3 regions of the Paenibacillus sp. FA6 genome follow, and region 3 is predicted to be linked to each of the others. Evidence: riboswitches for the same ligand, from Rfam matches in the RefSeq annotation. Region 3 holds a riboswitch; each other region holds the start of a gene.
The links. Region 3 has a riboswitch for cyclic di-AMP ahead of ACP8HI_RS23170 (TrkH family potassium uptake protein). Riboswitches for the same ligand answer to the same signal wherever they lie in the genome.
Positions count from the first base shown of each region.

Region 1: another riboswitch for cyclic di-AMP. It lies ahead of ACP8HI_RS22325 (ubiquitin-like domain-containing protein); the one in region 3 lies ahead of ACP8HI_RS23170 (TrkH family potassium uptake protein).
Region 2: another riboswitch for cyclic di-AMP. It lies ahead of ACP8HI_RS21990 (C40 family peptidase); the one in region 3 lies ahead of ACP8HI_RS23170 (TrkH family potassium uptake protein).

Region 1 is NZ_CP188820.1:4,907,915-4,912,102, forward strand. Features, by position in the region: gene rnmV (ribonuclease M5) at 1-517, opposite strand, end outside; gene ACP8HI_RS22325 (ubiquitin-like domain-containing protein) at 640-1,806, opposite strand; cyclic di-AMP (ydaO/yuaA leader) riboswitch at 2,070-2,282, opposite strand; gene ACP8HI_RS22330 (TatD family hydrolase) at 2,484-3,254, opposite strand; gene ACP8HI_RS22335 (HD domain-containing protein) at 3,320-4,188, opposite strand, start outside.
Region 2 is NZ_CP188820.1:4,840,190-4,844,377, forward strand. Features, by position in the region: gene ACP8HI_RS21980 (hypothetical protein) at 1-530, shown strand, start outside; cyclic di-AMP (ydaO/yuaA leader) riboswitch at 734-873, shown strand; gene ACP8HI_RS21985 (C40 family peptidase) at 878-1,345, shown strand; cyclic di-AMP (ydaO/yuaA leader) riboswitch at 1,539-1,676, shown strand; gene ACP8HI_RS21990 (C40 family peptidase) at 1,680-2,153, shown strand; gene ACP8HI_RS21995 (GNAT family N-acetyltransferase) at 2,287-2,787, shown strand; gene ACP8HI_RS22000 (c-type cytochrome) at 2,915-3,271, shown strand; gene ACP8HI_RS22005 (4a-hydroxytetrahydrobiopterin dehydratase) at 3,448-3,780, opposite strand; gene ACP8HI_RS22010 (hypothetical protein) at 3,921-4,188, opposite strand, start outside.
Region 3 is NZ_CP188820.1:5,104,762-5,108,949, forward strand. Features, by position in the region: gene ACP8HI_RS23165 (RNA polymerase sigma factor) at 1-225, opposite strand, end outside; gene ACP8HI_RS23170 (TrkH family potassium uptake protein) at 463-1,833, opposite strand; cyclic di-AMP (ydaO/yuaA leader) riboswitch at 2,003-2,152, opposite strand; gene ACP8HI_RS23175 (hypothetical protein) at 2,287-2,508, shown strand; gene ACP8HI_RS23180 (undecaprenyldiphospho-muramoylpentapeptide beta-N-acetylglucosaminyltransferase) at 2,835-3,938, opposite strand; gene ACP8HI_RS23185 (SDR family NAD(P)-dependent oxidoreductase) at 3,935-4,188, opposite strand, start outside.

The sequences.
Region 1 (4,188 bases), 200 kb from region 3:
GGGCACTAACGAATTCATCACGCGTAATTTGAAATATAGCGAGACGCTTCAGAAATTGCTTGCCATTACAATACCCAATTCCAAGTATGTTACCCATTTCCATTCTGCGGGCAGATGCATCAGGGTGAACCATTAGCCCTGCTTGCATCAGATCCTCCATGTCAATCATACTCTGCGAACCCTCATAAGAGGTATGTACTCGAGCTAGTGCATGTCGGATCGCTTCAGGTGATGCATTCTCCACCCCAACGTCTCCTCTACGCGTCGCATCCGCTTCAGGAATGAAGGCATGCTTACAGCCCTTTACTTTGTTGGATATGATCTTACGAATCCGTTCACCTGCATGATCAGGGTCAGTGAATATAATAACCCCTCTGCGCTCTTGTGCTAATGCAATCCGCTGTATCGTACGTGCATTAATAGCAGAACCACCGGTCTCGATCGTATCCGCCTCTACGGCCCTCTTAATTGCTGTCGTATCATCGCGACCTTCCACGACAATGATTTCTTTGATCATAACGATTCTTCCCTTCAGGGCTAGTATCACAACAACAAAAAGAAGAGGATTAATCCCCTTCTTTAGTATGGCTTCCATTATGACCTTAATAGTATAGGAATAGAAAGCTGTTGTAAAACAGTTTAGTTCAGTTCAGGCTTAACGGGCCCGATCACATATATCGTTCTTCCGTTCTTACGACCGAAATTACGAGCATTCTGCAATGAGTCATAATATACATCGATCTTGTTGCCTTTGATCGCACCACCTGTATCTTCTGCACGCCGGAAGCCAATGCCTTCGATGTATACCCACCATCCCATAGGAATGACACTAGTATCCACTGCAATCGTACGACCTTCCGTTACACGTGTGCCTGATGCAGTTCGTGTTCCTATACCTGGTTCTTCTGAAGAGTACGCCGTCATAGACACATTCTTAAGCACCTTTTTATACTTAAAATCAACGCCAGCCTTGCTAGCTTGATTATTCTCTTTACTTACATTCGTAACCTTAGCCTTCTTGCTAGTCTTATTACTTGCCACCGTAGATGCTAAGACGATCGGCTTGGGCTGCTCTACCTTCGTACCTACAGCAACAATTTGATCCTGTACTTGGCTCTTTACTACTTGGCCAACCAGGCTCATCGTTACAAATTGTCCATCTTGATATATTTTCTCGATCTGTTGGACTATTGCCCCAGACTGTCCATTCTGTACCACCTTGACGTTTCCTTTCACAATCGTTGGATCGGAAGTCTTGATGACTCGAAAGGGGATTGCTTCTACACGCTCTACAATCTGTTTGTTTATCCGGACAACCTTAATGTCCAACTTATCTGTGATCTTTGTATTCAATTCGGGAAATACTTTGTCGTGTACATCCAAAGTAATGCCTAGTTGCTTAACAGCATCTTTAACAGTCCCTTGCGTAATGAACCGAGTAACCGACTGACCATCGGCTGTTACATTAATCTCGACAGCACGTTGAATATGAACTTTATCGCCGTCTTTAAGCGAGCTGTTCAATGACACGGAGACCTTATCTTCCGGTCTTAGCATAACAGCTTGCTCATTCAGCATTTCCTGTAACATAGCATGATGGGTTTCTACAGCACTCACATGTCCATCAATCACTAAATACACTTGTTTGCGTTCTTGAATGCTGACAAACAATAGAACGGTCAGGGTAATCGCTATAAGGGCAATAGCTGCAACTGAGATCTTACTTAAACTTTCATGCTTCCAACGTGTTGCGTAAGTCATGCTGGATGATGATGAATCATGGGTTTCTTCTTTAAAAATGCCCACTTTCCGATCCTCCTTCATAGCCTCGCCGTCTGAAAAAAACCATATGTGTAATTGACGCGACTATAATTAAATTTGTTCAGGATACTAAAACAATATCTATCCTGCATCATGTACCGGTCTGCTCGTCATGATTGTCACCCCCTAATAAATAAGGATATGATGACAATTTTGTCTTTATTCAAAAAAGAAGCCTAAAGAAAGAGTTAGAGGAACTCTTTCGTGGCTTTCCCATGTCTGAATAATGGAAATACATGCACGAGTTTGCCTCTCTTCATATGCGCTTACGAGGTTAGCTGTCGGGTTTGGGCAAAAGAGAGTTGCCCGATCTTAGGTCAACCGCTCATGGCGACTGCCCTTGAATTCACCCCAAAGACCCAATAAAAGAAATCAAATATGACCTTTACCACGTACAATCTTGATGGGTCATATTGGTTCCCCCGTTCTCCAAACGTCCGGAGATTTAGCGAGACTGGTTCAAGAAAATAATAAGCTATCGATTTGCGATCAGCTTATATCACTGAAAAGATGATATCGCGTTTCGATGCATGTTGTAAAGCATCAATCAACCACAAATTTCTGAATAAATGGTTAAATTTTTGTAATATTCGCTCTTTACACAACGATAAGGCATGATTAAGTCGTCCGATCTCACTCTTTCAGCTAGTTTGCTCACTCTTTCACGATATACCAAATAAATACAGGGCATTTTTGGTGGTTATTTGAGCAATTTCCTCGATTTCAACACCTTTAATTTGAGCAGCTGCCTCAGCTACTAGTCTCACATGAGCCGACTCATTTCTCTTCCCGCGAAATGGATGTGGGGTAAGATAAGGGGCGTCCGTTTCGATCAATAATCGGTCCATTGGCACTTGGGCTAATACCTCTTTTGGTTGTTTGGCATTCTTGAATGTAATCGGACCACCAAATGACAAATGAAATCCCATATCAAGACAAATTTTTGCAGTTTCCCAACTACCAGAAAAAGAGTGCATTACACCCCCAACCTCACTTGCCTTTTCCTCGCGCAGAATTCTAACGATATCTTCATGCGCATCTCGATTATGAATCACAATCGGCATCTTTAATTCACGAGCTAGTCCAATTTGCTGGCGGAGTACCTGTTGTTGTATATCCTTAGGTGATGTATCCCAATAATAGTCCAATCCGATCTCGCCAATGGCTACGACTTTATCATGTTTACAAAGGGAGGCAATCCATTCCATATCTCCCTCTTTCATCGTTATCGCATCTACTGGATGCCACCCTACTGCCGCATAGATAAAATCATATTTCTCAGCCAATTCCATCGTTGACGGGATCGTCTCCCTGTTAAAGCCAATATTGATCATTTTGCCTACGCCATCTTCAACTGCCCGTGCAATAACCTCTTCACGGTCTTCGTCGAATTGTGGGGCGTCTAGATGCGTATGTGTGTCGAACAACATCATTATAAAATCTCCTTTTTGAACTCTCACTTTTATTTTTTTACAAATACTGCTATTGGTTCTGAACCTCAATTATCTTTGAAAATACGGGCAACAGAAGGGGAAAACGACGATAAGGCAGCCTCGATCTTCTGTTCAGGGTAATATAGGCGGAACTTACCACGTTGGAGACCACTTATGGACCGTACAATATCCGACACTTCAGATATTTCCATTAGTTTTCCTTGTCGATCTAGTAGTATGATTTGCTTCTGACTAGCTTCATCACCCGAGTGAAATACATCATAAGGAAGATCACTTGGAGAATCAATAATTAGATCATATTTCGGATCCAGTCCGCTTTGATAGAACTGATCACGAATCTCATGAATCATATCTCTATCCAGCGGCTCCAACTCTACATATTTATACAGTCTGCGATGCATGAATCGACTACAAAGCTCGCTAAGTATGGGATCCTTCTCCGTGCTCCACTGCATAAATGCAGTCTGAATAAGAGCCTCATCTAATTTCAAATACTGCTCAACAGTCACTTCATCTTTGAATAAACTAACCAATGGCTTCATCATAAATTCAAAATAATACCCACTAATATATAACTCCTTAGCACGTTGAAATATAAGCCTAAGAATGATCTCTGAGCTACGCGTCACAGGATGGAAATACACTTGCCAATACATCTGGTATCTTGCCATAAGATAATCTTCAACGGCGTGCATTCCTGATTCCTTCACTACGATTCGTCCTTGATGAGGTCTTAACATTCGTATAATTCGATCGACATCGATTGTACCGTAATTCACACCAGTATAGTATGCATCACGTAACAAATAATCCATACGATCCGCATCAAGTGCGCTGGATACGAGATTGACAACAATCGGTTTATGGTAGGTTTTTCCAATAACAGAGGCAACCCTTTCTGGAAATCCGGGCT
Region 2 (4,188 bases), 260 kb from region 3:
GCATATTCTATGGACTTCACCAAGAACAAAAGGGTGAGACAGGGCTTTTCTTCTTCAAAGGTATGGCTTTGTACGCCAAACCAGTGATGCTATTCTATTGGAGCGAGGCATTATTGGTTCTTCTTCCCGCGTACTGGTTAATCCCTAAGCTTTATACGTTAGCCATTAGCGGCTTTATGTCACCATCCATATTACTTCAGGCTATTCCTTATGTGCTGGGATGGGGCATATACCGATATGTCATACACCAGGTCATCCTCTTCATGCAATTTGGAAAAATAGGGTCAGCAGGCATCTTCTCCTCTGCCCTGATATGTTTGCGCAATGCGCTTCCTGTTATTGGCATATCCCTTATCTTGGGCGTATTCAGTTTACTTCTCTTCTGCCTATTTACTGGTCTCTCACTTGTGTGGTCAGGGCTTCTCGCCCTCATACTTCAACAGTCCTATCCACTAATAGCTTGTCTATTTAAATTGTGGCATATCACTTCTCATTATCATTTGTGGCACTCCAAATTTTACAAGTCATAATAACTCTCCTTTATGTCTCTTAATAATTGCTTGTTATAAGAAGCCTCCGTCCTTTTCACCAAAAGGGTCGGGGGTTTCTTGTCTTTATTGAGTTATTGGAATTTGCCAAAGTATAAATCCTCTGTTAAGATATCACTTGTAACAACTTTGTAACCTTTACAACCTATTCATATTATTAGTTATCGACGATTGTCACTTATTGGTGCATCATACAGCCGAATTCCTAAGCACCAGGGGGCGGGGGATCCAATTATATGGGTGAATTGATCTTGAATCAGAGGGATCATAGGGTACCTTCAACCGAATCCTTAAGCTAACCTCGCAGGCATTGGAAGGGGAAAACGTAATTGAACAAGAAGTTAACTGCTAGCGTATTAAGTATGGCTCTTGCATTTACCATTGGAACAGGTAGCGTATTCGCCGACTCAACCATGGATTCGGTCATTGACCGTACCATTGGAGTTAGTTATAAGACTGGTGGAACATCCACCAACGGATTTGATTGTTCTGGCTTCACTCGGTATGTCTTCACGAAATTAGGCATCACCTTGCCAAGACAGTCTTCAGCACAGTTCAAAACAGGTACAGCCGTATCACGTAATGAGATGAGACCTGGAGATCTAGTCTTTTTCAACACTTCCGGAAAAGGTGTATCTCATGTTGGTGTATTTGTCGGTAGTGGAAAATTTGCTCATGCATCTACTTCACGTGGTGTCATCATCAGTTCTCTAAACGAAAGTTACTACGCCAAGCGCTATGTTGGTGCCAAACGAGTCATGAGTACTGCCAAATATCAAGCAGCTGCTTACAATTAACAATACAATAAATAGTACCTTAGGAAGACCTATCGAGGAGTCGACATCTCTTTCGTAGGTCTCCTTTTTCAACAAAATTAAATAATATACCTCAAATATGATAGAAACAATTGCCAAAACGCCATTCCTTTGCTACAATAGTTCAAGTAAGTACATAGTAACAACTTTGTAATAAGTTTTGTAACATTTACGTTAACTATATCTGCCGAATTCCCGATACAACGGGAAGTGGGGGAACCGTCTTGGGTGAATTGATCTTGCAACAGAGGGATCATAGGGAACCTTCAACCGAATCCTTAAGCTAACCTCGCAGGCACCGGAAGGAGTTATCTTGTTGAAGAAGAAATTAATATCAGTAGCACTAGGAATGACAATATTGTTGTCCTTCGGAACTGGAAGCGCTTTCGCAGATTCCAAGCTGGACAAGGCTATCGATCCGACGATCGGGACTGAATATGTAGGTGGCGGAGTAAGCACCAATGGATTCGATTGCTCAGGATTTACAATGTATATTTTTGATAAGCTCGGTGTTGAATTACCCCATCAATCAGGTTCCCAATTTAGTATGGGCACAGCAATTGCACAGAAGGACTTAAGAGAAGGAGATCTTGTCTTCTTTAACTTTACTGGAAAAGGTCTTGTATCGCACGTTGGAATATACGTAGGTGATGGAAAGTTTGCACATGCGTCTTCATCTAAAGGTGTCATTATTAACTCACTTAGCCAAGCCTATTATACAAACGGTTACGTTGGCGCTAAAAGAATTATGAGTGATAATACATATGAATCTGCTGCACTCGATAATTAAATAATTGTTATTAACGGGCCTGCAGTTGAGATTTCAATAGAATCTCAACTGCAGGCTCTTTCATTTCATCCCTATTATAGTGGTAGTTCAAAAGGTCAGGTTTGAACTACCTCTTACAGAAAGGAATCTATGTATGAATCACCCGGATTTGATCATCACACCCATGGACATTGACCATGCTCGCGCTATATCGGAATGGACTTATCCCACTCCCTACGATATTTACGGATGGATGCCATGGGACCAAATGGAAGCACTAGGTATTGAATTTGGCGATCCCATCATTCGTAAAGAACAGTATGCTTCTGTGACGAATGCACAAGGGGAACTCTGCGGATTTGCTCAGTTCTTCCCGTTAGAAGGCGTAACTCGTCTTGGTATCAGCATGCGACCTGATTTATGCGGACAGGGATTAGGAAAGGTTGTTGTACAATCCATTGTTTGTGAGGCAGTACGTCGGAGCCCCCATGATGAAATTGACTTAGAGGTCCTAACCTGGAACAAGCGCGCCATCCAGGTATACCTCAAAGCAGGGTTTGAAATTACGGATACTTATGAACGACTCACTCCGGATGGTATGAAGCCTTTTTTTTGCATGGTTTTAAGACAACCTTCCGATTTCTATGATAAATAGCACTCCTTAACGCCCTTTATATAATATATACTGGATTTTTCGTTTCTTTTTTGGCACAATAGGTATGATGTACGTTTCCCATCCGTTATAATAAAATTATCAGCTTACATAAGAAAGGGTGAACAAGATGAAGAAATATATCATGAGTGGTTTCTTCTTTACTGCATGTATTCTAGCCATCGTGCTTATGTTTACACTGCCTGGTCAAGGGGAAGAAAACAAGGTTGTAAAACCTAGTATGCCAGAAGTTGTATTGGATGCTTCAGCAGCCGAAATACTAGTTAAAGCAAGTTGTATTTCTTGTCACGGTGATCAGCTACAAGGTGGAGTAGGTCCAAACCTACAAGCAATTGGTAGCACTATGTCACCTGAAGAAATATACACATTGGTTAGTAAAGGTAAAGGAATTATGCCTGGCTTCAAAGATACATTAGCAGAAGAAGAAATTGCTAATGTCGCGCAGTGGTTAGCTCAAAAGAAATAACACAAGCTGAAACGGCTACGCTGTCCTTTTGAAGGACGGTATCCGTCTCTGCCGAAATATAAGAATTAGAGTATCAAGTGAAACTTATACTTTCTTATATTTTGACATGCAAAAACGGGTACCTTCCTTATTGGGACGGTACCCGTTCTGCGTCAAATCTTGCTACTCTTCACTTTCTATCTACTTTTCACAATCCCTGCATCATGATTTCTCTCATTTGCACACATTTTTTCAAAGGCCTCATTATATTGCTTCGCCTCTTTCATGTCTACAGCAGTTAGATATCCTTCATCCCAAGAAGTGAGACGGAGAATAACATTCTGATAATCAATGGTGATCAGAGGATGATGGTTAAAGGCCTCAGAGATGGTTGCTACTTCATCTACAAATGAAATTCCCTTCATAAAACTTGAAAAAGTGAATCTGCGTTCTATAAAGCGCTCCTCAACTAACTCCCAGCCCTTAAGCTGACTCAAATGTACGTCCACTTCTTCCTTTGTATACGTCACTCTTTAAGCTGCCACCTTTCCATACCCATGTTATCTAACGATAACCCCGTACCTTGTAGAGGTAGTCCAAAAAGGTATATTTTGAACACGCACTTTTATCATTGTATTCTTTCAAATAGCCTTTCATGCAACATTCTCTATTAGATTAAAGACACAACGGCCAGTTCCTTATCTCCAATCAGTATATTAATTCGATGATTCTCTCGGTCATGGATAACCACGCCACTTCCAACCGCTATAGATGGCTCTGTTCCCAGTCCATAGAATAAATCTTCCGCCAAAGCTTCCATGACTTCTTGCTTATCCCCGTCCGATAGCTGAACCCATTCCTCTTCTTCCATCTCAAAGAATAAATAACTATCTGTAATTCTACCTACAGCAACTGTTAACTCTTGGAAAATAACTTCG
Region 3 (4,188 bases):
GGTAGGCTCGTAACGATGAATTTCCTGATAGGCTTTGAGAAAAACCTCTTGAACCGCATCCTGAGCCTCTTCCCGGTCTTTGAGCAGATGATAGCAATAGATGTACATGGGCTTTTGAAATCTGAGAATGATAGATGTATAAGCTTCATGATTTCCAGCCTTTACAAGTGTAACAGCGGTCTCTATTTGCTCTGCGGCACTGTTGCTGGGTCTCACTTCTTCCAAGCAATCACCTCCTTTGCTTTTCGTCTATATAACAATTCCAAGTAGCTCTTTTGTGACATCGCATATGAAGTACGATTATAAACCGGAAATTGATTGCGGCGGAGCCAGCGTAGGGACTTAGAAAATAAAGAGAAAAGCAGTCTAAACCTCTCATAAAGGGGGTTTAGGCTGCTTGTATAATTTCAAAGCCTCATTTTCTAAATAATCTACAACCCATTCCTCCTCTGAATGTTTTGATTAACCTGTAATAACCCTCTCTATTGGATAATGGAACTTTGCGTTCTTTTTCTGGCCGCCAATGACAAACAAGAAAGAAGTTAAACCGATTCTTCCTATGAACATCAAAACCATGAGAATGCATTTTGCAACAATGCTGAGATCCGGGGTAATTCCCATAGATAAGCCAACTGTACCGAAGGCAGAACAAACTTCTAAAAATATAGCAATAAGCTGCTGTTCTTTATCAGAAATGCTTATAGCTATAACCGATACACAGCACATGACAATAGCTAATAGCGTAATGGCCAGTGATTTCAGAATATCATCTTGATGTAGCTCTCGATTAAAGATCTTGATCTCACGGTTTCCTTTTGCAAAGTGATAAATAAATAATATGTTTAAAGCAAATGTCGTCGTTCGTATTCCCCCGCCTACAGAATTGGGGGATCCTCCAATAAACATGAAAACACTCATAACCAAAAGTGTTGGCATTGAAAATTCGTTGATATCCATTGTAGTAAGCCCGGCACTTCTCGTCGTTGTCGCTTGAAAGAAGGCATAGAAAAAGCTTTCATGCCAAGTCATCCCCTTAAAAGCATGTTGATATTCAAGTAACAGAATAAGGATTGTCCCAATAACAAGAAGAATTCCATACGTAGATGTCGTCAACTTTGCGAATAATGAAAAGCGGAAAGGGTGATCAAGCTTCATCTTTTTCCTGGATAAATATGCCTTCGCCTCAATTAATACAGGAAATCCAATGGCACCAAAAATAATTAATATAATAGTTACCAGTTGCACGAAGTAATCGCCCGCATAAGGTGAAAGGGACTCTCCAGTTATATCCATCCCAGCATTTGTCGTCGCACTAACTGATGCAAACAAGCCTTGAAGGAATGCATCCTTCCAAGTCGGATAATATTTCAAGAAATGAAAACCAAAAATGAGTGCTCCTATAAGCTCTGTCAGGAGAATAATCTTCAGGATATCTTTAACTAATTGAACGAGTCCTGATAATGCGAACTGATTGTTGTCGACCATGATCAAGCGGCGTTCACGCAATCCAATTTTTCGACCCAAAAGCATCCAGAAGAATGTGCTCATAGCCATAATGCCAATACCCCCGAATTGCAATACGAGCATAATGACGAAATATCCAAATACGCTATAGGTCTCTGAAATATTAAATACAGATAAGCCTGTGTCACTTACTACACTGACAGCTGTGAAGACGGTGTCAAAAAAGGTCACTTTAACTCCAAGTCTATGCACTCCTGGGATACTGAATAATAGAATTGATATGGTTACTGCCAGTAAATAATAGCCGCTTATAACCTGAGCAGGTGACCGTTCTTCTAGCCAGACTCGTATTTTACTTTTACCCAACATAGATTACATATCTCCTTAATTTTGTTTATATCATAAAAGGTATTAGCAACCTTATTTAGGTCCCTGGTAATCGTACAGAATAGGCAACAAAAAGGAAGCCTACGGAAGAGGAAACTCTTCCGTAGGCTTCGAAGGGATCATTAAATAAACCCGTGTGCACACGAAATTTGTTGCCTCTCTCGATACGCTTACGAGGTTAGCTGACGGATTCGGGCGTGAGAGTCGCCCTACTCGAATCGAGATTCACCCCAGTGTGCCAGTAATGGCTACGTTTGGTTTCCCCGTTTCCCCACATGGGGGAATTAAGCGATAAAGACGTATAGGTTAGCATTTCTTTATCAAAAGTGATTTGAATGGTCTTCTAAGACGATTACGAAGGATTAGAATAGTGATTATCATACTCCTTGCGTTTATGCTTGTAAAGGAAGAAAGTCTGAGGAATGTCAACTGTTCATGGGAAACGAAATCACTGATTTCTCTCCTCTACAAGGTTTAACGAAACTGGACAACTTATTGGCTGATCTCCAAGTGGTTGAAGTGGGATCTCTACAAGGACCTATCGTGGAAGTGGAAAACCTGGTTACAGGATTAGATGGGAATAAAGTGATACCTAACTTAGCGGGTGCTAGAAACAATAAAACGATGAAAGAGATCGTGTTTGATGTAAATGTTTGAGCGGAGAACCCTGATACGTTACAATAGACCTTTCGAATGAAGATAAGGGAGTCTACATATTCGTAATGACTTATCAAGTAGAAGGTAATCTTGTGCAACTCATTTATATGATTGATAATACTTAATTGGTTAAAAGATGATGACACGTTAAACGTTTGCGCCAAACCATTAAGGGCACCCAAAAGGGTGCCCTTAATTTAATTTCCCTGACCGATTCCACTATATCTTCCGACTTCTCACGACTGTAAAGATAGGCCAAAGAAGAACAACATACTGACAACAGCGATGAAACAGAGGAGTAACCAAGATGCTAGTCTCATACCCAGCTAAACCGAATCTTCCCTTGAGACTCTTGAGTCATATATGCTTGCTTTCCTGATTAAATCCATTACTTTGTCGGCTCCTCCGCCGTTCTCATGCTGTCTCATTGTATCCCTGTATTTATAGCGATTCTCATATAATATCCTAATCGCGTTAATAAAGCCTTGAGTGGTCATTTCTTCTTGAAGTAACATCTCAGCAAAGCCAGTTTGTTGAAAATACTGGGCCTGGGCAAGTTGACCAGATCGACTCCCACCATTCGTATGCGGTATCAATAACATCGGTTTGTGCAAAGCAAGTAGCTCCATAATGGAGTTGGAGCCTGCACGAGACACGACGACATCGGCCATAGCCAATAGATTCGGTAATTCGCTACTTTTGACGAATTCATAAGCTCTGTAATTATGCGTAGAGAGGGAATGATCCACCTTGCCCTCCCCGCAGATATGAACAACCTGAAATGTATCTATTAACTCTGAAAGTACACCTTTTACGATTTGGTTAATGCTGTGTGCTCCGAGACTACCTCCCATAATAAGAAGAACTGGCTTCTCATAAGTGAAACCGCAGAAGGCTAATCCACGATGTTTATCGGCTAATTTGAAGCCATCTTTCATGATGTGACCCACATAAACAGCTTTGGGGGAAGGATGCTTTTGTGCCGTTTCTAGAAAGGTGGTAGTCATATGGGTGGCAAAAGGAAGTGAAATTTTATTGGCTAGTCCGAGGTTCAGATCTGGTTCATGAATAATAATTGGCACTTTATTGAGTTTTGCCGCAAGCACAACGGGGACAGAGACAAAACCACCCTTAGAGAAAACAACATCTGGTTTTATTGTTCGGATGAGTCTGTAGGATTGAAAGATGCCTTTCATGACGTTGAACACGTCGGTCACATTCTTCCAAGCGAAATACCGCCTTAGTTTGCCAGTAGAAATGGCATGGTACGTCACTTCTTTGTAGTCAGACACGAGCTTTTTCTCAATCCCTTGTTCAGAACCTATATAATGGATGTCCCAATTCTCTGCTACACACTTAGGTATCAATACAAGATTGCCTGATACATGACCCGCGGAGCCCCCACCAGTGAACACGATTGTGGTCCTCATCCTAAGAAACCACCCTTTTGTAACATTTCTCTTATCTCTGTTTTACTCATTAATACATGATTAGAATCGTAACTATGGAAATCTACCGGAACCCGGGTTGCATAAGCATCTTGTAACCCTTCTATTTGAAAAGGTGGGAGAATGACATAATAGTGCTCATCCAGATTGATGGAATGATTGCTTTCAAACTCGGAAATAAGTGCTTCATTTAGGCTTTCACCGGGGCGAATCCCTGTTTCATTGATCTGAA